Regions from separate parts of the Pseudoduganella sp. HUAS MS19 genome, predicted to be linked through region 2. Evidence: predicted binding sites of a transcription regulator. Region 2 holds the regulator's gene; the other holds the start of a gene.
What was found. Region 2 encodes LexA, which represses DNA repair genes until DNA is damaged. Its sites were predicted from a motif close to ACTGTATNNNNATACAGT; they were not measured.

Region 1: ACWBU6_RS21635 (PA0069 family radical SAM protein) is a predicted target of LexA. The motif match lies at 9,891-9,908, and genes of this name have one in related genera.

The regions. Positions count from the first base shown of each region.
Region 1 is NZ_CM132133.1:4,718,202-4,730,447, forward strand. It holds gene ACWBU6_RS21600 (ATP-binding protein) at 1-3,129, shown strand, start outside; gene ACWBU6_RS21605 (diguanylate cyclase) at 3,215-4,888, shown strand; gene maiA (maleylacetoacetate isomerase) at 4,889-5,533, opposite strand; gene ACWBU6_RS21615 (fumarylacetoacetate hydrolase family protein) at 5,530-6,552, opposite strand; gene ACWBU6_RS21620 (VOC family protein) at 6,575-7,105, opposite strand; gene ACWBU6_RS21625 (LysR family transcriptional regulator) at 7,193-8,062, shown strand; gene ACWBU6_RS21630 (gamma-glutamylcyclotransferase) at 8,071-8,682, shown strand; gene ACWBU6_RS21635 (PA0069 family radical SAM protein) at 8,706-9,872, opposite strand; gene ACWBU6_RS21640 (DUF2760 domain-containing protein) at 9,998-10,564, shown strand; gene ACWBU6_RS21645 (Hsp70 family protein) at 10,561-12,246, shown strand, end outside.
Region 2 is NZ_CM132133.1:4,935,474-4,947,719, reverse strand. It holds gene purF (amidophosphoribosyltransferase) at 1-1,005, shown strand, start outside; gene ACWBU6_RS22675 (cystathionine gamma-synthase family protein) at 1,005-2,234, shown strand; gene ACWBU6_RS22670 (M61 family metallopeptidase) at 2,298-3,761, opposite strand; gene ACWBU6_RS22665 (hypothetical protein) at 3,872-4,261, opposite strand; gene ACWBU6_RS22660 (glutathione S-transferase family protein) at 4,573-5,193, opposite strand; gene lexA (transcriptional repressor LexA) at 5,193-5,882, opposite strand; gene ACWBU6_RS22650 (hypothetical protein) at 6,023-6,487, shown strand; gene ACWBU6_RS22645 (sensor histidine kinase) at 6,672-9,599, shown strand; gene rpsF (30S ribosomal protein S6) at 9,759-10,139, shown strand; gene priB (primosomal replication protein N) at 10,158-10,451, shown strand; gene rpsR (30S ribosomal protein S18) at 10,483-10,773, shown strand; gene rplI (50S ribosomal protein L9) at 10,808-11,260, shown strand; gene ACWBU6_RS22620 (replicative DNA helicase) at 11,357-12,246, shown strand, end outside.

The DNA.
Region 1 (12,246 bases), 220 kb from region 2:
GTGGCCAGCGCCTGCGCCACCGCCATGCACACCATTGCCGAGAACCGCGACGATATTCCGTTTGCGCTGCTGTTCAAGCGGGTGGGCGAGGCGCTGCGCCTGCAGCAAACGGCGCACGTGGCGGACGCGGCCTGCGAGCTCGCGCTGTGGCCGGTCGAGCAGGTGCTGGCCAGCGGCACGCCGCAGGCCTTGGCCACGGCCGGCCTGCCCGGCCTGCCGCTTGGCCTGGCCGGGCAAACGGTGCAAGTGGCACTGGCCCTGCCGGTCACCGACGGCGTCCTGGTGCTGGGCACCAGCCCGGCGCGCCAGCTCGATGCCGAATACCGCACCTTCTGCGACCTGGTGGCGGGCCAGCTGTCGGCTGCGGTGCAGAACGCCAGCGCCGCCGCCGAGCAGCGCCAGCGCGCCGAAGCGCTGGCGGAGCTGGACCGCGCCAAGACCGCCTTCTTTAGCAATGTGAGCCACGAATTCCGCACGCCGCTGACGCTGATGCTGGGCCCGATCGAGCAGGCGCTGGACGACAGCGCCAACCGCCTGCCCGCCGTGCACCACGAGCGTTTGCGCCTGGCCCAGCGCAACGCCCTGCGCCTGCAAAAGCTGGTCAACACCCTGCTCGACTTCTCGCGCGTGCAGGACGGGCGCATGCACGCCAGCTACGCCAAGGTCGACCTGGCCGCCCTCACGCGCGACCTGGCCAGCGGCTTTCGCTCGGTGGTGGAGAGCGCGGGCCTGTACCTGAGGGTGGACTGCGATGAAGTCGCCGGCGCCTGGGTCGATATCGCGCTGTTCGAAAAGATCGTGCTGAACCTGCTGTCCAATGCCTTCAAGTTCACGTTCGACGGCGGCATCACGGTCCGGCTGCGCCAGCAGGGTCAAGCCGCCGTGCTGGCAGTCGGCGACACCGGCGTCGGCATTTCGGGCGACCAGCAGCAGCGCATTTTCGAACGCTTCCGCCGCGTGGAAGGGGCGCGCTCGCGTACGCACGAAGGTTCCGGCATCGGCCTGGCGCTGGTGCGCGACCTGGTGGAGCTGCTGCACGGCCGCATCGAGCTGGAAAGCACGCTGGGTGCAGGCAGCACCTTCACCATCACCCTGCCGCTCGGCCGCAGCCACTTGCGCGAAGACCAGTTGCGCCACGGCGCCGATGCCGAGACCGGCGCCTTGCGCGCGGCCTTCCTGCTGGAAGCGCAGCGCTGGCTGCCGGCAGCAGACAGCGAGGAACCCTTCCTCGACCTGGCCGACGACGACAGCGTCGTGACGCTGGGCGCGCGCGTGCTGGTGGTGGACGACAACGCCGACATGCGCGACTACCTGGCGCGCCTGCTGCGCCAGCGCTGGCATGTCGGCACCGCCGCCAACGGCCGCGAAGCGCTGGCAGCCATGGCCGGCGGATTGCCCGACCTGGTGGTATCCGACGTGATGATGCCGGAGCTGGACGGCTTCGGCCTGATCGCCGCCATGCGCGCCGATCAGGCCCTGCATGACGTGCCGGTGCTGCTCCTGTCGGCGCGCGCCGGCGAGGAAGCGCGCATTGAAGGCGTCAATGCCGGCGCCGACGACTACCTGGTCAAGCCCTTCTCCGCGCGCGAGCTGCTCACGCGGGTCGACGCGCAGCTGATGCGTGCGCGCATCCGCCAGGCCGAACGCGCCCATCTGGCGCGCATGGCCAACACGTTCCAGCAGGCGCCGGCCGCCATTGCCATTGTGCGCGGCCCGGACCTGGGCTTTGAGCTGGCCAACGAGCGCTTCGTGGAACTGAGCTGGCAGCGCGAGCTGATCGGCTTGCCGATGCGGCGCGCCTTCCCCGAGCTGGAAGGCCAGGGCATGGTGGAAGAGATGGAGTTGGCGCTGTCCAGCGGCCGGCCCGTCACCGGCAAGGCGCGCCGCGTCTTGCTCAAGCGCGACGGCGGCCTGCAGGAGTGCTACTTCGACTACGTGCACCAGCCGGTGCGCAATGCGCGCGGCGAAGTGGACCGCGTCGCCATCGTGGCCTTCGAAGTGACGGAGCTGGTGCGGGCGCGGCGCGATGCCGAGCTGGCCAACCGCACCAAGGACGATTTCCTGGCCATGGTCGGGCACGAGCTGCGCAACCCGCTGTCGCCGATCCTGATCGCGCTGGAGCTGATGCGGCTTAAAGGCCTGGGCGGGCTGGTGCGCGAGCACGCGGCCATCGAACGCCAGGCCCACCACCTGGTGCGCCTGGTGGACGACTTGCTGGATGTGGCGCGCATCACGCAGGGCAAGATCGCCCTGCGGATGGAACGCGTGGAGCTGTCCCGGCTCCTGGCGCAGGCGCTGGAAACCGTCAGCGGCCTGCTGGAAGAGCGCCAGCAAAGCCTGGAACTGCAAGTGCCGGCCCAAGGGCTGGCAATCGATGCCGACCCGATGCGCTTCGTGCAGGTTCTGGTCAACCTGCTGACCAATGCGGCCAAGTACTCCAACCTGGGCGGCCATATCCTGATCCGGGCGGCGGCCGACCAGGAGCGTGTCGTCATCATGGTGCGCGACACCGGCATCGGCATCGGCGCCGAGATGCTGCCGCACCTGTTCGACAAGTTCGTGCAGGCCCCGCAATCGATCGACCGCTCGCGCGGCGGCCTGGGACTGGGCCTGGCCATCGCCCGCAGCCTGGTGCAGCTGCACGGTGGCGAAATCGCGGCGCACAGCGCGGGCCATGGCGCCGGCAGCGAATTTACCATCCGGCTGCCGCTGGCGGGCGAACCGGCCGGCGCCCCTGCGGCGGGCGCCGAGCCGGGCCGCCTGGCTGCCGTGGCGCCGCGCCGGGTACTGCTGGTGGACGACAACCAGGACGTGCTGCAAGGCTTGCGCACCCTGCTGGAAGTCGGCGGGCACGAGGTGCAGGCGGTGGCCGACCCTGCCAGCGCGCTGCGCGCCAGCGCCAGCTTCGTGCCCGACCTGGCCATCCTCGACATCGGCCTGCCCGGCATGGACGGCTACGAGCTGGCCAGCGAGCTGCGGCGCCGGCCCGGTTTTGGCAACACGCGGCTGGTAGCCTTGTCCGGCTACGGCCAGCCGGCGGACCAGGCGCGCGCCCTGGCCGCCGGCTTTGCCGCCCATCTTGTCAAGCCGATCACGCCGGCCCAGCTCTATTCGCTGCTGCTCGATTAAATACGCCGTGGTGTTGCAAATCTGCCACGATAGTTTCCCGCAGGGAAATTAAACTGCACGCGAGCGTGCTACACTCGTTTCCCCTATGTGCCCCCGATCGTACTTTCGTGCATTGCTGCGCCTGGCTGCCGCCTTATGGCTTGCCAGCACCTGTGCCCATGCGCTGGCCGGGGAGCGGCGCGTGCTGGTGCTGTACTCGCTCGGCGCCGATTCTTCCTCGGCCTGGCAAAGGCTGGTACACAAGGGCATGTACGACGAACTGGGTCGCAGCAGCCAGGGGGCGACGCCGGCCGTTTTCGAAGAGCGCTTCGACGCCAACCGGGTGGGCGAAGACAAGGCGCAGGAGGGCATGGCGCCCTACCTCGCCACCAAGTACGCCGATGTCAAATTCGACGCCATCGTGACCGAGAACTTCGTCGCGGCGCGTTTCCTGTCCAGCCATCCCGAACTGTTTGCCGGCGTGCCGCGCCATTACGTCAACCATGGCCGCGACCAGTGGCTGCCGCGCGACGGCATGGGTTACGAGGTGACGTCCGATTTTGCGCGCGCGATCGGCGTGATTCCCCTGGTGGCGCCGAATGTGCGGCACATTGCCATCGTCGGCGACAAGAGCGCGCGCTGCCAGCTTTGGCTTGACCGCATCCGCAGCGTCATGCCGCGCTTTCCCGGCATACGCTTCGAGATCTGGGACGATGGCAGCGTGGACGAGCTGCGCCGGCGCGCGGCGCTCCTGGACCGCAGCAGCGCAATCTTCATGCTGGCCTCGCTGCGTGGCGAAGGGCACGCACGCATCCAGCCGCGCGAGCTGGCGCTGCAGATCTCAGCCGCCACCAAAGCGCCGCTGTTCACCCACTCCGAATCGCTGGTCATGCCGGGCGTGGCGGGCGGATATGTCGTCAGCGGCGAAGCCGTGGGCCGCATGGTGGCGCGCCTGCTGCTCGGCCAGCCGGCCATGACCAGCCAGGTGCAGGGCTACTACTTCGACTACCCGACGGCGCGCCGGGCCGGCCTGCGCAATATGCCGCAGGATGCGGTAATGCTGAATCGCCCGCACAATGTGTGGGAGCTGTACCGCTGGCAAATCATCTCGGCCGGCGCGCTGATCGCCTTCCAGGGCATATTGATTTCCGCGCTGGTGCTGTCGCTGCGCTCGCGGCGCCGCGCCATGCGCGAGCTGGCGTGCGAACGCAGCAACCTGGAAGAGCGCATCCTGCAGCGCACGCTGGAGCTGCTGCAGGCCAACCGCAAGCTGGAGGAACTGGCGGCCACCGATCCGCTGACCGGGATCGCCAACCGGCGCAGGATGACGGAGCAGATTGCGCAGGAGCTGGAACGGGCACGCCGCTTCCACCACCCGCTGTCGCTGCTGATGATCGATATCGACCATTTCAAGCGCATCAACGATACGTACGGCCACGAGGCCGGCGACCAGGCGATTATCCAGACTGCGACCTTGCTGACAGCGAGCCTGCGCGCGGTCGATACGGTGGCGCGCTTCGGCGGGGAGGAATTCGTGCTGCTGATGCCGGAGACGCATATCGCAGTGGCCACGCATGCGGCCGAGCGCTTGCGCGAACGGGCGGCAGCGTTGCGGGTGCGGACGGCGTCCGGGGTGGAGGTGGAGCTGACGATCAGTATCGGCGTGGCGGCAGCCGATCCGCACGGCGCAGCGGATACGCCCTCCTCCCTGCTGGTGCGCGCCGACAAGGCGCTGTACCGGGCCAAGAAGGAAGGCCGCAACCGCGTCGTGCAGTCCTGACTACTCCGCGTCGGGCTGGGCGGAAGGATGCGCTGCCATGAACGCCGGCAGGCCGGCGCAATTTTCCGCAATGCGCGCCACGTTCGGATACGGCGCCAGGTCGATATTGAAGCGCTGCGCGTTGTACACCTGCGGCACCAGGCAGCAGTCGGCAATGGTCGGCGTATCGCCGTAGCAGAATCGTCCCATGTCGCCGTCGCGCTCCAGGTGCGCCTCGAGCGCCTGCATGCCCTCGCCCATCCAATGGTAGTACCAGTCCATCTTCTGCTCTTCGCTCAGGCCCATCGGTCCCTTGATGTGCTTGAGCACGCGCAGGTTCATCAGCGGATGGGTATCGCAGGCAACCGTCTGCGCCAGCGCGCGCACCCGGGCGCGGCCCACGGCGTCCTGCGGCAACAGCGGCACCATGGGGTGCACTTCTTCCAGATACTCCATGATGGCCAGCGATTGCGTCAGTACGATGCCGTTGTCCTCCAGCGCCGGCACCAGGCCGGCCGGGTTCACTTCGCGATAGGCCGGCGCCAGCTGCTCGCCGCCATCGCGCAGCAGGTGCACCGGCACTGCTTCATACGCCAACCCTTTCAGGTTCAGCGCAATGCGCACGCGGTAGGCGGCCGAGCTGCGGAAGTAGGTGTAGAGCTTCATTCACGGTCCCCGTAATGGCGCACGGTCTGGTCGATGGCACCGAAGATGGTCTTGCCTTGCGCGTCGTGCATCTCGATGCGCACGGTGTCGCCGAACTGCAGGAAGCCGGTTTGCGGCTTGCCGCCTTCGATGGTCTCGTACATGCGCACTTCGGCCAGGCAGCAGTAGCCCACGCCGCCGTTGGCAATGCTCGAGCCGTGCAGGCTGCCCTGCTTGTTCGAAACGGTACCGGAGCCGATGATGGTCCCGGCGCACAGTTCGCGCGTCCTGGCGGCATGCGCCACAAGCTGGGCGAAGCTGAAGGTCATGTCCTCGCCGGCATTGGGCTTGCCGAACGGCTGGCGGTTGATCTGCACCAGCAGCGGCAGGTGCAGCTTGTTGTCCTGCCAGGCCTTGCCCAGTTCTTCCGGCGTGACGGCCACCGGCGAGAAGGCGCTGGCCGGCTTGGAGTTGAAGAAGCCGAAGCCCTTTGCCAGCTCGTTCGGAATCAGGTTGCGCAGCGAAACGTCGTTGACCAGCATGACCAGGCGGATTGCCCTGGCAGCGTCGTCGTCGCTGGCGCCCATCTTCACGTCGCCCGTGATGACCGCCACTTCCGCTTCCAGGTCGATGCCCCAGGCTTCGTCCAGCGCGAACACCGGGTCGCGCGGGCCGACGAAACTGTCGGAGCCGCCCTGGTACATCAGCGGGTCGGTGTAGAACGACGCCGGCACTTCCGCATTGCGGGCCTTGCGCACCAGTTCCACGTGGTTGATGTAGGCGGAGCCGTCGGCCCACTGGTAGGCGCGCGGCAGCGGCGAGTGGCACAGGCTTTCGTCAAATGGCTGGGCGCCCGATGCGCTGCCCTGGTTCAGCAGGGCGTAGATCTGTTGAAGTTGCGGTGCGGCGACGTCCCAGTTATCCAGCGCATCCTGCAGGGTGGCGGCGATGTTCGGCACCGGCTGGCAGGATTTCAGGTCGCGGCTGACGACGACCAGGCGGCCGTCGCGGCTGCCGTCTTTCAGGGAGGCTAATTTCATGTGATTCCTTCGCTTTGAATCTTTACTCTTGTGGGGCGTGCATCCATGCAGCGTGCTTGGGCGCCTTTTTCGTTTTAGCCCATTCTTCCAGCATTTCCCACTTCACATCGTCCAGCTTACGCATCATTTCCGGGGTGCCGGTGTTGGCCGCCAGTTCCAGGCGGTGGCCATTCGGGTCGAAGAAATAGATCGACTTGAAGATGGTGTGGTTGACGGGGCCCAGCACCTCGATGCCGGCGGCGAGCAGGCGCTCCTTGGCGGCCAGCAGTTCGTCCATCGACGCCACTTCCAGCGCCAGGTGCTGCACCCAGGCCGGGGTGTTTTCGTCGCGCCCCATTTCTTTCTGGGTCGGCAGCTCGAAGAAGGCCAGGATATTGCCCTGGCCGGCGTCCAGGAAGACGTGCATATAGGGGTCCGGGGCCTTGGTCGAAGGCACTTCATCCTCCGCGATGGCCAGCACGAAATTCATGTTCAGGTGCTTGACGTACCACTCGACGGTTTCCTTGGCGTCCTTGCAGCGGTAGGCAACGTGGTGGATTTGCTTGATTTTCATGGCAGGGCTCCTTTTTATCCCGCCATTAAACGCTTGTTTCAGCTATCATACAAACGATATTTTCACGTCCATTTATTAGTTTTCCTGATGAGCCCAACCATCCGCCAGATGCGCGCCCTGGTCGCAGTGGCCCGTACCGGCAGCTTCACCGCGGCCGCCGACCTGCTGCATGTCACCCAGTCCGCCCTGTCGGGGCAGATCAAGGAGCTGGAACAGCTGCTGGGCGTGAAAGTGGTTGAGCGCAATACGCGGCGCGTCCAGCTGTCGGAGGTGGGGCGCGAGCTCTATCCGCTATTCGACAAGATGCTGCAGGACCTGGATGGAGCAATGGCGGATATCGCCAGCCGCAAAGCCTTGAAAAAAGGCATCGTGCGCGTCGCCGCACCGCAGATGATGGCCTGTACCTTGCTGCCGCAGGTGATTGGCGCCTTCCGTGCCTCCTATCCCGACGTGCAGGTGCAACTGGTCGATTGCGCGGTCGATAACGTGGCCGCGCGCGTGGTGAGCGGCGAGGTGGATGTGGGGATTGGGCCGGAGCGCGACGTCACGGCCGAAGTGGATGCGCAACTGCTGTTCGAGATGCCGTTTGTCGTGGTCTTTCCGCCCGCTCACCCGCTGGCCGCACGGCGCAAGGTCGCGTGGGCGGAGGTTAACCAGCTTCCCCTCATTGCCTTGCAGGGCCAGTTCACCGAGCGCCTGCTGCGCGACATGACCACGCTGGCCCCCTATAACGAGGTCACCTTCATGACCACCGCCCTGGCCATGGTGGCGGAAGGCCTCGGCATTACCGCCTGCCTGCCGTACGCGGAACCGATGGTGCGCCGCTATGGACTCGAAATGCGCCCGCTGGTCGAGCCTGAGCTGAAGCGCAAGTTCTTTATCTATACCAAGACTTCGCGCACGCCGTCCCCCGCTGCGGAACGCTTCATCAGCGTGCTTGGCGAGTATTCCCTATAATTTGCCGCATGTCGCACAATACGATTGAAGCCAACAAGGCTATGGACAAGTTCGACGGCCACCACCAGGTGTGGCTGTTCGGTTATGGCTCGCTGATCTACAAGGCGGATTTTCCCTTCATCGCGCGCCGGCCCGCGCATATCTTCGGCTGGTCGCGCCGTTTCTGGCAAGGCTCGCACGACCATCGCGGCACGCCCGACGCGCCGGGCCGCGTGGCCACCTTGATTCCTGCCGAGGGCGCGGTCTGCCACGGCATGGCCTATCTCGTCACGCCGGAAGAGTTCGCACACCTCGATCATCGCGAGAAAAACGGCTACCTGCGGGTGGCGATCGACATCCACTTTGCAGCCGGAGGCGTGGAAGAAGGCTTGATCTACATCGCCGCCGCCGACAACGCGGCCTGGCTGGGCGAAGCCAGCGTGGAGGAAATCGCGCGCCACATCGCTGCCGCTTCCGGGCCAAGCGGCCCCAACATCGAATACCTGCTGCGCCTGGCCGCCGCCCTGCGCGACATGGGCCAGCATGATGAGCACGTGCATGCGATCGAATCCCATCTGGCGCTGTTGCAGCAAGACATGGAAGACCAAGGCAAGCGGCCTGCCTCGCGCGCCCCTCGGTAAGCACCAGGTTCACCGTGCGCCGCCTAGAACAGGTCCATCTGCCCCGCTTGCGCAGCGGCCCGGGCGCGGGCGCCGGAGGGTGGGATGTAATCGGGGCGCTTGAACTGGGTGCAGTCGAGCGAGCGGAATTTGCTGTGGCGGCCATGGAAGCCGAAGCGGGTAATGCCTTTTTCGATGCGCTGCTGGATCAGGTCGGCCCACACGCCTTCGCCGCGCATGCGCGAACCGAATTCGGCTTCATAGTCTTTGCCGCCGCGCATGTCGCGGACACGGTTCATGACGCGCGCTGCGCGGTCGGGGAAATGCGCTTCCAGCCATTCCTTGAACAGCGGGCTGACTTCCCACGGCAGGCGCAGCACGACGTAGGTCGCCATCACCGCCCCGGCGTCGCGTGCGGCGGACATGATTTTTTCGATATCGGGCTCGGTCACGAATGGAATGATCGGCGCGATGCTGACACCAACCGGAATGCCGGCCTTGGCCAGCGTCTCGATCGTGCGCAGGCGGCGCGCCGGCGCTGCGGCACGCGGCTCGAGGGTGCGTGATATCTTGCTGTCGAGCGTGGTGATGGTGATCGATGCCGCCGCCAGCTTACGCTCCGCCATCGGCGCCAGAATGTCGATGTCGCGCTCGATCAGCGAGGACTTCGTGATCAGGCCCACCGGGTGGTTGCACTCGGCCAACACCTGCAGCACGCGCCGCGTGAGCTGGTACTCGCGCTCGCAGGGCTGGTAGGCGTCGGTATTCACCCCCAGTGCCAGCGATTCCACCTGGTAACCCGGCCTGGACAATTCGGCGCGCAGCAATTCTGCCGCATTGACCTTGGCAAACAGTTTGGTTTCGAAATCCAGCCCGGGCGACAGGCCGAGGTAGCTGTGCGACGGCCGGGCAAAACAATAGATGCAGCCATGCTCGCAGCCGCGGTAAGGATTGAGCGAGACACGGAACGGGATATCGGGCGACTGGTTGCGCGTGAGGATGGTCTTGGCCGTTTCCGCCGTGACGATGGTGCGCGGCGGACGCAGTTCGGCCTCGGCATCGTCCGGATCGGGCGCCCAGCCGTCATCGAACGCTTCCCGCGCCTGCAACTCATACCTTCCTTGCATGTTTGATACCGCGCCGCGCCCTTTTTGGGCCTTGAGCGATTGCGGCGGCAGCATCACTTGCCCTTCTGGTTCATGGTCCTGCATGGGCTGCCTCGAAATATTACTGTATATTCATACAGTATTCTAAACCGCCCGCGCCGCGGCCGCAAGCCAAGCTGGTATCATGCGCACTCCTCCGGGATATCCCCCGACATTCAAAGACCAAGAACATGAGTAAATCGAACAATCTGCCCTCCTTTGGGAGCCGGATTTCCCTCGCCTTCGGCGCCTTTTTCAAGACCCTGGGCGATGCCCAATTCGCCGCGCGCGTGCGTGACGACAGCGTCGGCCCGCTGGTCGCTCCGGCACCGCCCCCCGTCCCTGCCCCGGCACCAGCCGCCGCGCCCCTGCGCGAAGCCACGCCTGACGCAGCACTGCAACTGCTGTCGCTGTTCCAGCGCGAAGCACGCCTGATCGACTTTACGCAGGAAAACCTCACCGGCTACTCCGACGCCGATATCGGCGCCGCCGCCCGCGTGGTGCATGAAGGCTGTTCCAAAGTCCTGCGCGAACATTTCACCATCGACGCCGTTCGCAGCGAAGCGGAAGGCAGCCGCGTGACCCTGCCGGAAGGCTTCGACGCGTCCGCCGTGCGCCTGACCGGCAATGTGGTCGGCCAGGCGCCGTTCACCGGCACCCTGAGCCACCGCGGCTGGCGCGCCTCCAGCGTGCGCCTGCCGAAACTGGCCGAAGCGCATGACGCCAAGGTACTGGCACCGGCCGAGGTGGAACTGTGAGCGATCCTCGTTTTGCCATCGGCATCGACCTTGGCACCACCCACAGCGCGCTGTCGTATGTTGAACTGGCCGGCAGCGACGGCGAGAAGACCAGGCACGGCGTGCTGGGCGTGCCCCAGCTCAGCGCACCTGGCACGGTGGAAGAGATGCCGCTGCTGCCAAGCTTCCTCTACCTGCCGCATCCGGACGAACTGGCAGCCGGCGAACTGGCCCTGCCCTGGGCCGCTCCCGACGCTCAGCCAGCAGTGACGGGCGAAATGGCCCGCAGCCGTGGCGCCACCACGCCGATCCGCCTGGTGGCGAGCGCCAAGAGCTGGCTGTGCCACCCCGGCGTCGACCGTCGCGCCGCCATCCTGCCGCATGACGCGCCGGAAGAAGTGCCTCGCGTGTCGCCGCTGGAAGCGTCGACGCGCTACCTGAAACACCTGCGCGCAGCCTGGGACCATGCCCATCCTGACGCGCCGTTCTCGCAACAGGCGGTCACGGTCACCATCCCTGCATCGTTCGATCCGGCCGCGCGCGAGCTCACTGCCGAAGCGGCGCGCGCTGCCGGCTACGAAAACGTCACGCTGCTGGAGGAGCCGCAATCGGCCCTGTATAGCTGGATCCAGAACAGCGACGGCCGCTGGCGCAAGGAAGTGAAACCGGGCGACATCATCCTGGTGGTGGACGTCGGCGGCGGCACCAGCGACTTTTCGCTGATCGCCATCCTCGAGCGCGATGGCAAGCTGGAACCGCACCGCGTGGCCGTGGGCGACCATATCCTGCTGGGCGGCGACAATATGGACCTGGCGCTGGCCCACCTGGTGGCGCGCAAGCTGGCAGCCAGCGGCACCCAGCTCGACGCCTGGCAGATGCGCGCGCTGACCTACGGCTGCCGCACGGCCAAGGAAAACCTGCTGGCCAACGCGCAGGCGGCCAACTGGCCGATCGTGGTGCCAAGCCGCGGCTCGAAGCTGATCGGCGGCACGATCCGCACCGAACTGACGCGTGACGAAGTCACGACCTTCATCACCGATGGCTTCTTCCCGAAAGTGGAAGCTTCCGCGCGCCCTGCCGTGCGTGCCCGCGCCGGCCTGACCCAGCTTGGCCTGCCTTACGCGCAGGATGCGGCGATCACCAAACACCTGGCGGCTTTCCTGGCACGCCAGGCCGGCGCAACGGCGGAACTGGAGGGCTTTGCCGTCGATCCGGCGCACACCTTCCTGCATCCAAGCGCAGTGCTGTTCAATGGCGGCGTGTTCAAGTCCGAACTGCTGGCCAGCCGCGTGATGGAAACCGTCAACGACTGGCTGTCCATGGAGGGCGCGCAAGCGGCACGCATGCTGGGCGGCGCCGACCTTGACCTGGCAGTGGCCCGCGGCGCGGCCTATTACAGCTACGTGCGGCGCGGCGCCGGCGTGCGCATCCGCGGCGGCACGGCGCGTTCCTACTATGTTGCGGTGGAATCGTCGATGCCGGCCATTCCCGGCATGGAGCCACCGATCCAGGCGCTATGCGTGGCGCCGTTTGGCATGGAAGAAGGCAGTGAAGTGGAACTGCCGGGCCAGGAGTTCGGCCTGGTGGTGGGCGAGCCGGTGCACTTCCGCTTCTTCGGCTCTTCGGTGCGCCGCCAGGACCAGGTTGGCACCGTGCTCGATTTCTGGGGTCCGGAGGAACTCATTGAGCTCAACGAAATCCAG
Region 2 (12,246 bases):
GCCGGCACCGGCATGTTGGCCTTCCGCGACCCGAACGGCATTCGTCCGCTGTGCCTGGGCGTGAACGAATCCGCCGACGGCACCGAATACATGATCGCCTCCGAATCCGTGGCGCTGGAAGGCATGGGCTTCCGTTTCGTGCGCGACGTGCTGCCGGGCGAAGCGATCTTCATCGACATGGACAACAAGCTGCATGCGCAGATCTGTGCCGATGCGCCGAAGCTGAATCCGTGCGTGTTCGAATATGTGTACCTGGCGCGTCCCGACTCGGTGATCGACGGCGCCTCCGTGTACAACACCCGCCTGAAAATGGGCGAATACCTGGCCGACAAGATCAAGCGCGAAGGCCTGGCCGACGACGTCGACGTCGTGATGCCGATTCCCGATTCCTCGCGTCCTGCCGCGATCCAGCTCGCCATGCGCCTGGGCGTCGATTACCGCGAAGGCTTCATCAAGAACCGCTACATCGGCCGCACCTTCATCATGCCGGGGCAGGCGATGCGCAAGAAATCCGTGCGCCAGAAGCTGAACGCCATCGGCGACGAATTCAAGGACAAGGTCGTGCTGCTGGTGGACGACTCCATCGTACGTGGCACCACCTCGCGCGAGATCGTGCAGATGGCCCGCGAAGCCGGCGCCAGGAAAGTGATCTTCGCCTCCGCCGCGCCGCCGGTGCTGTACCCGAACGTGTACGGCATCGACATGCCGACCCGCGACGAACTGATCGCCCACGGCCGCACGCTGGACGAGATCTGCAAGGAAATCACCGCCGACGCGCTGGTCTACCAGGACCTGGAAGACCTGAAGAAAGCCATTGCCGACGTCAATCCTGCGCTGACCGAATTCGAGGCTTCCTGCTTCGACGGCAAGTACATCACCGGCGACGTCTCGGCCGAGTACCTGGACCGCATCGAGCAGGCGCGCCACAACCCGACCAAGGCCAAGGTTGCCGAAGACGCGGCACGCACGCAACTGAACCTGAATACTGCCACGACGGAGTCCTGATGAAGAACTACGGCTTCACGACCACCATCCTGCACAACGACCGCCAGAAAGGCATCGAGCACGGCTCGCTGCACAAGCCGATTCACACCTCGGTGACTTTCGGCTATGCCGACGCGCGCCAGCTGGCGTCGGTGTTCCAGGGCAAGGAGCCGGGTTTCCGCTACGGCCGCCAGGGCAACCCGACGGTTGCCGCACTGGAGGACAAGGTCAGCAAGATGGAGCAGGGCGTGGGCACGATCTGTTTCGCCACGGGCATGGGCGCCATCGGCGCCGTGTTCCAGGCGCTGCTGCGTGCCGGCGACCATGTCGTGTCGTCGTCGTTCCTGTTCGGGAATACCAACTCGCTGTGGCAGACGGTGGCGGGGCAGGGCGTGGGCGTGGACTTCGTCGACGCCACCGACGTGGCCAACGTGGCCGCGGCGCTCAAGCCTGAAACGCGCATGGTGTTCGTCGAAACGATCGCCAACCCGCGCACCCAGATCGCCGACCTCAAACGCATCGGCCAACTGTGTGCCGAGCGCGGCATCCTCTACATCGTGGACAACACCATGACGTCGCCTTACCTGTTCCGTCCCAAGGACGTCGGCGCCGGCCTGGTGGTGAACGCGCTGACCAAGTCGATTGGCGGCCATGGCAATGCGCTGGGCGGCGCGCTGACCGATACCGGCGCATACGACTGGAGCAGGTTCCCGAATATCTTCGAGAACTACAAGAAGAACCCGGTGGTGCAATGGGGCCTGGTGCAGATCCGTGCCAAGGCGCTGCGCGATTTCGGCGCTTCGCTGGCGCCGGAAGCCGCGCACCACATCGCCGTTGGCGCCGAAACGCTGGCGCTGCGCATGGACCGTACTTCGGCCAATGCGCGCGCCCTGGCCGAGATGCTGGAAGCCGACGAACGCGTGGCAGCGGTGTATTACCCGGGGCTGAAATCGCACCCCCAGCATGGCATCGCAGCCGAATTGTTCAAGGACTTCGGCTCGTTGCTGAGCTTTGAGCTGAAGGACGGCATAGACTGCTTCGACTACCTGAACAAGCTGAAGCTGGCGATCCCGACTTCCAACCTGGGCGACACGCGCACCTTGGTGATCCCCGTCTCGCACACCATCTTCTACGAAATGGGTCCCGAGCGCCGCGCCTCGATGGGCATTGCCGACAGTCTGATCCGCGTCTCCGTCGGCATCGAAGACACTGCCGACCTGATCGCCGACTTCCGGAACGCCCTCGACTGATACCGTTCAGCCCGTGTCACACCATGGGGTGTGACCCCATGGTGTGACACGGCCTCGGCCGTATCAGTGGGGGATGCCGAAGATGGCGGCGAAGCGGGCCTGCTGTTCGGCTGTCGCGGCAGGGTCGCGCAGCAGGTAGGTTTCCAGCATGCCGAACTGCTCGAGGCGCAGGCCGATGTCCTTGAACAGCGGGGCGAGGTCGGGCGCTTTGCTGGTGGCGACGATGTTGTTCAGCAGCGGGTCGAGGTCGATGCCGCTGATCGCTTTTCCGATGCGGACGATGTCGGCCTGGCTGTATGTCTTGCCCTTGTGGCCAAATTCCTTGTACATCTCGTTGAGCAGCGTGTCGAGGCTCACCTTGCCCTTGCTGGCCTTGCGCAGTTCCACGTCCATCGCCAGGCCGGCTATCGTGCCGCCGCCGTAGACCAGCAGCCAGTTGCGGTGCTTGTCTTTTACCGCTTCGCGCACGGTGACGGTCAGGCCCTGTACCTTGCGTGCGACATTCTGGCCGCGCGCGAGGTTCTCCAATTGCTGGATCAGCATGGTCCGGTCCATCAGCTTGTTGCGCGCCATGGTGGTCACGGTGACGTAGTCGTTCACGCCTTCCTTGAACCATTCTTCGCTTTCGTTCCTGGGCACAAGCGAGTGTCCATTCCAGAAATGGGCCAGCTCGTGCGCCATCACCTTGCCCCAGATCGGGCGCGAGACTTCGCTGCCGTCATCTTTCAGGTATTGGCTGAAGGAGCCTGCAAACGCTCCGCCGTCGCCGCTGTCGCCCTGGTTGATCACGACCAGGAAGCGGTCGGCTACCGGGCCGCGGCCATATAGTTTTTGGTAGCTGTTCATCTGCTTGTCGATCATCGATACGAAAGCGTCGCGCCGTTTCCAGTATTGCTTGCCCATCACCAGCGTCATCTCGACGCCGCCGGCCTTGAACGTTTCCGAACGTGCCGTGCCGAAAAAGAGGGCGTTGTTTACCAGCTCGCGCCGCGTGTCGACAACGAAGACGCCAGGCTTGCCGGTGCTGCGCCACGGCGTGTTGGCTTTCCATCCCATCGGCAGGTCGAAGGTGACTTCGGTCTGCCCGAGCATTTTTACGCCGGGGACGATGAACAGGGGATAGCCGACCGACATCAGGCCTTCATCGGTGTGGTAGGACACTTCTTCATTCCCGCCCGGCCATTGATATTTGTCGTGCTCCAGGCGGATGTCGTAGGACAGGCGCAGGCGGCGGTCGCCGTCGACGTCGTATTCGCCTTCACCCTTGTCGTTCAATACGACGGCATTGCCGGCCATATCGCTTACCTGCAACTTTTCGATCAGGTCGGCCTGGCCATTTTTGAGTTGCGGTATCGGCATGCAGTTGAATAGTGCCAGCTCGCGGCCTTCGACCCAGACGTCGGCTTCGATATGGGCGCGCCTGGCTTCCTTGTCGATGCTGAGGCGGTAGTGGTTGGTCTGCTGATCGAAGGCGAACGCGGATTGCGCTGCCAGCATCGCGGCTGCGACGCAGAATGGCTTGAACATCAAGATCTCCCCGGTTGTGGTGTGTGTTTTGTGTGTGACTTTAGGTTAGCGCAGCCACCCGGGGACGGTGGCTGCGACGAACTGCAGGATTGGCGGTACAGGCTGCACGCTTAGCGTAGCGCTTTTTCCACAACTGCCTTCATGGCGGGCATGGCGCAGCGCAGGGCGGCGTGGCCGCAGTCGGTGTCGAGCACCGTGGCTTCCTCCTTGCGCAGCTTGGCGAAGGCAATCGCCGGTGCCGGATTGACCAGGTGGTCCTGTGCTGCGTTGATAGCGGCCACGCGCGCCTTGATGCGGGGCGCGGTTTCTTCCAGCTTGCCGCCTTGGGCGATATCGTGCCCCAGCACTGCGCGGATCTGCCACAGGGAGTTGTTGGCGTCCATGCCGTCAGGATCGGAGGACTGGCTCTCGCGGAAGAACTTTTCGAAATCCTTCGGCGCTGTGCGCGCGCTGCGGTGCGCCGGGCTGTCGAAGTTCATGGCGAACAGCAGGTTGTACATCGGCAGCGGCGGGTTCTTTGCGTAGCGGCCGCCTGCAGGTATTCAGGGTGCCAAAAGTGCGATAGCCGATGGCGCAATCGCTGATGGTGGCTTTGTTTTCGAGCTGCAGGTCGCCCATGTTGGCGAACTGTTGTTGCGGGGCGGCGGCGTACGCGCTGGAAAACGATAGTGCGAAGGCGCACAGGATGGAGCTGAAACGGCGGACGTGCATGTTATCTCCTCTTCTTTTTTTCGATGCAGGAAGGATAAGCCGGGGGGCGTGCGATAGCACTTGGGTGCGACAGACGGCAGGAATCGGGGAGCAGGCTGGCTTAAAACGGCACGGCGCCGGGCATGTCATAAGGATGGCGCCAGCCGGGAAGGGCCCGGATGCGTCCTAACCAGCCCGCCACGTGGGCAGGGTAGCCGACGTGGGCTTGCTCGGGCCAGAACATATAGCCGCAGATGGAGAAGTCGGCGATCGTGGGCTCGGCGCCCAGCAGGAATTGGCGGCTGTCGGAAAGCTCTTCGTCCAGGCGCGCGATGTCGGCGTCAAAGCGCGCGCGCATCCAATCGAGCACGCCGGGCGGGTAGCCTAGCGGGTCAAAGCGCTGGCCGTAGCGCAAGTGGGGCAGCGAGGTGCCGATGCGGTTGGCTTCCCAGAACAGCCATTCGCGGCAGCGTGCCAGGCGTTCGGGCGTTTCGCCGCCGAAGGCTTGGCTGTGTTGCGCCAGGAATAGCAGGATGGCGTTGGATTGTACGTAGGGTTGGCTGTCGTGCACCAGCAACGGAACCTCGCCGTAGCGCGCCAGTGTGCGGAATGGTTCGGGACGCGCCGCGCGTTCGAAGCGCAGGTCGACTTCTTCGTATTCATATGGCAGCGCTGCTACTTCGAGCATCAGCCGCACCTTGAAGGTGTGGCCCGATTCGGCACTGCCATACAGCTTGAACATCAGTGCCAGGTCCGCATCAGACCTACTGCCAGTCCTTCCAGCGCGAAGTCGTCTTCCGGGCTGACGGTGATGATTTTGAAGTCCGGATTTTCCGGCAGCAGTTCGATCTTGCTGCCCGTCTTGCGATAAGTCTTGACCGTGACGTCGTTGCCGATACGGGCCACGACGACCTGGCCGTTGCGGGCGCTATCGGTCTTTTTCACGGCCAGCAGATCGCCATCCATGATGCCGATGTCGCGCATCGACTCGCCGCGCACTTTCAGCAGGAAGTCGGGCTTGGCCGAAAACAGCTTGGGGTCGACGCTGTACGTCGTCTCCAGGTTTTCCTGTGCCAGGATAGGCGAGCCGGCGGCGACGCGGCCGATCAGGGGCAGGGAGACCAGCATGCCCGCAGGTACGGCAGGCATGTCGTCGAATTCGACACTGGCGCGCGACGCCTGGCGTGGCGCTGCCGTGCCGGTGGCGGCGCCGCCGAAGTTGCCGGTCAGGCGGATGCCGCGCGAGGTGCCGGCGGTGATTTCAATTGCGCCCTTGCGTTGCAAGGCTTTCAGGTGTTCTTCCGCGGCGTTGGCGGATTTGAAGCCAAGCTCCGCCGCGATTTCTGCGCGGGTTGGCGGGAAGCCGGTGCTGTCGATCGCATCCTTGATCAGGTTGAGGATCTGTTCTTGTCGTGCTGTGAGCTTGATCATGGCGCTATGGTCACTATTGTGGACTGTGGATATAGACAGTCTGTATTTTTGTACAGTATGAAAGGAATTGCAAGCAAATTTGTTGCAATGGCAGAAAATATTCGGCTTAATGTCGATTCGACAAGCACTTGGAGGGCAGGATGGGACGGTTTGCTTTCTTGCTGGCGGCGGGGATTTCTTTGTTCGGTGCTGCGATCCATTTCGCGGCGCCTTTGCTGGGAGCGCAGTGGTATGCCTTGCTGCAGGCGCCGCCCAAAGTCGTGGCTTCAGCCCAGGCGGGGGGCCTGCTGGCGCCAGCAGGCGCCGCCGGTATCGGCGTGCTGATGCTGGTGTGCGCCTTGTATGCCCTGGCCGGAGCCGGCAAGCTGCGCTGGTTGCCGTTCGCGCAGATGGTGCAAGGGGCGCTCGCCGCGCTGTGTTTGCTGCGTGGCGTGCCGGTGCTGCCTTTCCTGTACAGATTTCCCGACCGAGCCTGGACGTTCGACGTCGTTGCTTCGCTCATCTGGCTAGCGGCAGGCCTGGGCTTCCTGGTCGGGATTCTTGCCCCGCATCGCAGCGAGCCGCCTGCGCCAACTGCGGGCCGGGAGCAGGCGCCCGTCGCTTGAGCAGGCGCGCAGCGGGCGTGGCGGCGCGCCTGCTGCGTTAAACTGCTGCCCCATCCCGCCATCCTGTTTTCCCGGAGTTTTTTTGCCCGCGTTCCTGAACACTTTTTTCGCCGGCCGATGCCGTGCTGCTGCAGGTTCTTGCTTCGCCGCCTTGCTGTGTTTTCCCGCTTTTGCCAGCCCAACCTTGCCCCCGCTGCTGGCGGACTACAGCCATACGCAATGGGGAGCGCAAGACGGTGCCCCAAACGATGTTGTCCAGTTCGCCCAGACTGCGGACGGCTGGCTGTGGCTGGCGTCGCCTTCCGGCTTGTACCGCTTTGACGGCGTGCGTTTCGAGCGCGTTGACCAAGTGCGTGGCCAGCGCCTGCAATCGACCAGCGTACTGGGCTTGCTGGGCACGCCGGACGGTGGACTGTGGGTCGGGCACCGGTTCGGCGGAGTGAGCCATGTCAAGAACCAGCGTGTGACGCTGCACAAACCTGGGGCCGGCTTGCCGAATGGCGCGGTGATGAGCATTGCGCGCGGCCCGGACGGCGCGATCTGGGTGTCGACTTCGCAGGGCTTGGGACACTTGGCTCCCGGGGCTGAGCGCTTCACTACGGTCAGCAGCAGTGGCTTGCCGCAGGGGCTGATATATAAAGTTCTGTTTTCGCGCAGCGGCATCCAGTGGGTCGCCACCGCGGGCGGCGCCTACTATCGCAAGCCTGGCGCACAGCGCTACCAGCCGGCCTGGCCCAGTATGCCAATGGCAGCGATGGACGAGGCGCCGGATGGCACCATCTGGGCCTCAGATGGCGTCGATAAACACTACAGGCTATACATGTCGCGACCCAGTGCAAGCGCGCGGCCCCAGCCTGTGCCAGGCGGCACCGGCATCCATTTCGACCGCGACGGGGTCATGTGGGTGCTGAAGCTGCACGCGCTCGAGCGGCGCGTGGCGCCTTATCTCGCCTGGCCAGCGCCGGCGTTGGACCAGCCGCCGGCGGCGCAGCAGCTTGGCCGACAAAATGGCCTGCCTGGCTGGCTGCCGCAGATGTGGTTCCAGGACCGCGAAGGGAATATCTGGATCGGCAGCTCGACCGGTATTGACCGCCTGCGGCGCAACCAGCTGCGCCCCCTGGTGAGCAGCGTAGCGTTGAGTCGGCCTGGTGTGATCGCCGATACAGGCGGTCGCGTGTTCATCGGCGACCAGCTGGGGCCATTGCGTAGCGCCGACAAGGATGGCTTGCGGGAAGTGGCCGGGCCGATGCCGCTCGGGGCCTCACATCGCGCGCCAGACGGCACGCTCTGGGTCGGCGACCACACCCACCGCTGGCGCCGCACCCCGGGCGGCAAGTGGATTGGCTTACCGCTTCCGCCACTGCTGAAGGGATCGCGCGTTCTGGCCATGCAGACTGGGCGCGATGGGCGGATGTGGGTTTCCATGCAAAAGCACGGCTTGTTCAGGGTTGATGGTGAGCAGTGGCAGCGCGGCGGCGGCCTGCCGGGATTGCCAACGGCACGGGCGCTGGCGCTTGCCCGCGATGCGGATGGCAGGATTTGGATCGGGTATGTCGGCGGTGCCGTTGCCTGCGTGGATGGCGATCGCGTGCGCCTGTATGGCCAAGCCGACGGCCTGAAGCTGGGGCATGTCCAGTCGCTGCTGACAGACGGGGCGCGGATCTGGGCCGGCGGCGAGTTCGGCCTCGCCTATCTGGACGGCAATCGCTGGCTCGACGTGGCGGTGCCAGCGCGCGGCGTGTCGGGCATGGCGCGCACGCCCGATGGTGAACTGTGGCTGCACGGTGCCGACGGGGTGGCACGCATCGGCGCGCAGGAAGTGCAGCGCTTGCTGGCCGAACCTGGCAGCCCGGTCGCGTTCGAGCGTTTCGACGGCCCCGGCAGCCGAGGTGGTGCAGAACAGGTGGGACCGCTTCCCAGCCTGGTCCAGGGAACCGATGGGCGGCTATGGTTTACCACCCCGAGCCAGGTTTCCAGCATCGATCCGCGCCGCATTCCGCGCAATCCATTGGCACCGCCGGTGCAAATTGTCTCGCTGCGCGCTGCGGGAAAGCGCTATGACGGCGCACAGATTGCGCTGCCGGTCGGGACAGGCGAGCTGGAGATTAACTACACTGCCCTGGGCTTGCTCATGCCGGAACGGATGCATTTCCAGTACAGGCTGCATGGCCTGGACACCAGATGGCACGATGCCGGCAACCGGCGCAATGCCGTGTTCAACAATCTGGGGCCGGGAACCTACCGCTTCCAGGTGATCGCGGCGAATGAGGACGGCGTGTGGAACCGGGACGGTGCGCAGGCAACGATAACGATTCCACCGCGCTTTGTGCAAACCGGCTGGTTCGCCGCATTGCTTGCGATGCTTGGCGCGCTGGCCCTGTACCTGCTGTACCGCTTGCGCCTGCGGCAGATCACGCGGCGCATGAATGGCCTGATGCACGCCCGCCTGGCGGAGCGTGCGCGCATCGCACGCGGCTTGCACGATACCTTGCTGCAGAGCGTGCAGAGCCTGATCATGTTTTTCGACATGCAGGCGCGCAGTCTCCCGCAAGACCGTGAGCGCGAAAAGATCGAGCAAACCTTGAAGCTGGCCGACCAGTTAATGGTCGAAGGGCGGGACTGTATCCTCGACCTGAGAACTGCGGCGGAGCCGCGTGAGTTGGGCCAGGCGCTGCGCGATTATGGCGGCGTGCTGCTGCATGAGCGCTTGACGGTGGCGGTGCAGGGGCGGCCGCGTGAGTTGAAGCCGCAGGTACGCGATGAGCTGTATGCGATTGCGCGTGAAGCGCTGTTCAATTGCGCGCGGCATGCCGGCGCCACCCGGGTCGAACTCACGCTCGACTATGGCCGCGACAGCGTCGTCATCACGATCAGCGATGATGGCTGTGGCGGAGCCCGCGAGCGCGTGGGGCATTATGGCCTGGCGGGGATGCGGGAGCGGGCCGGTTCGGTCGGCGCCGCGTTGACCATCGCGTCGACGGCGGGCGAGGGCACCTCGGTCGGGCTGCGCATCGCGGCCGGCCTGGCCTATGCGGACATGTTTTCCCCCGGGCTGTTTGCGCGCTGGCGCCGCCGGCCGCTGGTGCAGCAGGCACGAGCGTGTGGTGGATAAGCCGCGATGTTGCTGTATGGGAAACGTTATCCGCTGCCGCCGCAGCCGGGAAATGCTTGAGCCGGCCGGCAAAGTCTGCTATGCTTGCGGGCTTACCTCTTCCCACACCCGTCTTGACGCCGGGGTGGGCTATATTCACAGTCCTTAAGGGAGTTATTAATGCGTCACTACGAAATCGTATTTATCGTCCACCCGGACCAAAGCGAGCAAGTGCCCGCGATGATCGAACGTTACAAGACCAGCGTGACCTCGCGCGGCGGTAACGTGCACCGTGTTGAAGATTGGGGCCGCCGTCAAATGGCTTACTCGATCCAGAAACTGGCCAAGGCACACTACATCTGCCTGAACATCGAATGCGACAACGAGACCCTGGTTGAGCTGGAAACCGCATTCAAATTCAATGATGCCGTGCTGCGTCACCTGACCGTCAAGATGAAGAAAGCGGAAACCGCTCCTTCCCCGATGATGAAGTCGGTCCAGCGTGAAGACGCGGCCAAGAGCCATCGCGCCGAAGCCCCAGCAGCGCCTGCAGCGGCCTGATTCCTGACAGGAGACGGTCTGTACAACCAGCTCCGGGTTACCGCCCTGATTGTCGAACGGGATGAAATTCGTTACACCCCGGCCGGCCTGCCGATTGTGAATGCAAGCTTGCAGCACAGTTCGCAGCAGACAGAGGCTGGCATTGCCCGACTGACCGAGTTTGAGATCCCTGCCGTTGCGGCGGGCGAGTTGTCAAAACGATTCAGTCAGGCGCCCCTTGGAGGCTTGTACGAGTTCACCGGTTTCCTGGCCAAGAAGAACCGCAATAGCAGAACCCTGGTGTTTCACATCATTGATTTTCGTGCTGTCTAAGCAGCGCAATTTTTAAATACAGGAGCCTAAAATGGCATTCGGTAAAAAGTTCGACAAAAACAAGCTCAAGCTGAAAGAAAAGCGCAAGCAACAAAACCCTCTGTTCAAGCGCAAGAAGTTCTGCCGCTTCACCGCCGCTGGCGTTGAGCAAGTGGACTACAAAGACGTAGACACCCTGAAAGATTTCATCCAGGAAAACGGCAAGATCATGCCAGCACGCCTGACCGGCACCAAGGCGCACTACCAGCGTCAAGTTGACACCGCGATCAAGCGCGCCCGCTACCTGGCCCTGCTGCCATACACCGATCTGCACCACGCTTAATCAGCGGCTCAGATCTAAGTACCTGGAGAACACTATGCAAATCATCCTGCTGGAAAAAGTTATCAACGTCGGCAACCTGGGCGACGTGGTGAAAGTGAAAGACGGCTACGCCCGTAACTTCCTGATCCCTCAGAAACTGGCACGCCGCGCTACCGCTGCTGCTGTTGCTGAATTCGAAGCCAAGCGCGCCGAACTGGAAAAAGCTGCTGCCGCCAAGCTGGCCGCTGCCCAAGCCCAAGGCGAAAAGCTGAACGGCATGACCGTGACCGTATCGCAGAAAGCCGGCGTCGACGGCCGTCTGTTCGGTTCCGTGACCAACTTCGACATCGCAGAAGCCCTGACCAAAGCCGGCTTCGCAGTGGAAAAATCCGCTGTGCGCCTGCCAACCGGTCCTCTGAAGACCACCGGCGAGTTCCCGGTCGCAGTTGCTCTGCACACCGACGTGGTGGCAGAAGTGACCGTGGCTGTTGTCGGCGAAGCTGCTTAATCAGCGTCGTAAATACAGCAAAAAAGCCGGGTTCGCCCGGCTTTTTTTATTTTCAGGGATTCTTACGGCGTTGCCGAAGCAGGTATAATGCGCGCCATGAACGCCGCACCCCAGTCCGACCCACAAGTCGATTCCCTTCGCATCCCGCCGCACTCGATCGAGGCAGAGCAATCTGTCATCGGTGGTTTGTTGCGTGACAACGCGGCGTGGGACCGTATTGCGGACTTCATGAATGCGGAAGACTTCTACCGCTACGACCACCGCATCATCTTCGAACAGATGATCCGACTGATCAACTCGGGCAAGCCGGCCGACGTGGTGACCGTCTTCGAAGCCTTGAGCATGCTGGGCAAGGCGGAAGAGGTGGGCGGCATGGCCTACCTGAACGCCATGGCGCAGAACACGCCGTCGGCGGCCAATATCCGCCGTTATGCCGAAATCGTGCGCGATCGGGGCGTGCTGCGCAAGCTGATCACCGTGGCCGACGAAGTGTCGGGCAATGCCTTCAGCCCGCAAGGCAAGGACGTGAAGCAGATCCTGGACGAGGCGGAAGCGAAAATCTTCGCCATCGCCGAAGCCGGTTCGCGCGGCGCTGCCGGCTGGCTGCCGGTGCAGCCGCTGCTGACCCAGGTGGTGGAACGTATCGATGAACTGTATTCGCGCGATTCCAGTTCCGAAATCACCGGCGTGCCGACCGGCTGGACCGACCTGGATAAAATGACCTCGGGCCTGCAGCCGGGCGACATGGTGGTTGTCGCCGGCCGTCCTTCCATGGGCAAGACTGCGTTCTCCATGAACATCGCCGAAAACGTGGCGGTGGAAGCCGGCCTGCCGGTGGCGGTGTTCTCGATGGAGATGGGCGGCGTGCAGCTGGCCATGCGTATGCTGGGTTCTGTCGGCCTGCTCGACCAGCACCGCCTGCGTACCGGCAAACTGATTGACGAGGATTGGCCGCGCCTGACGCACGCCATCCAGAAAATGAATGA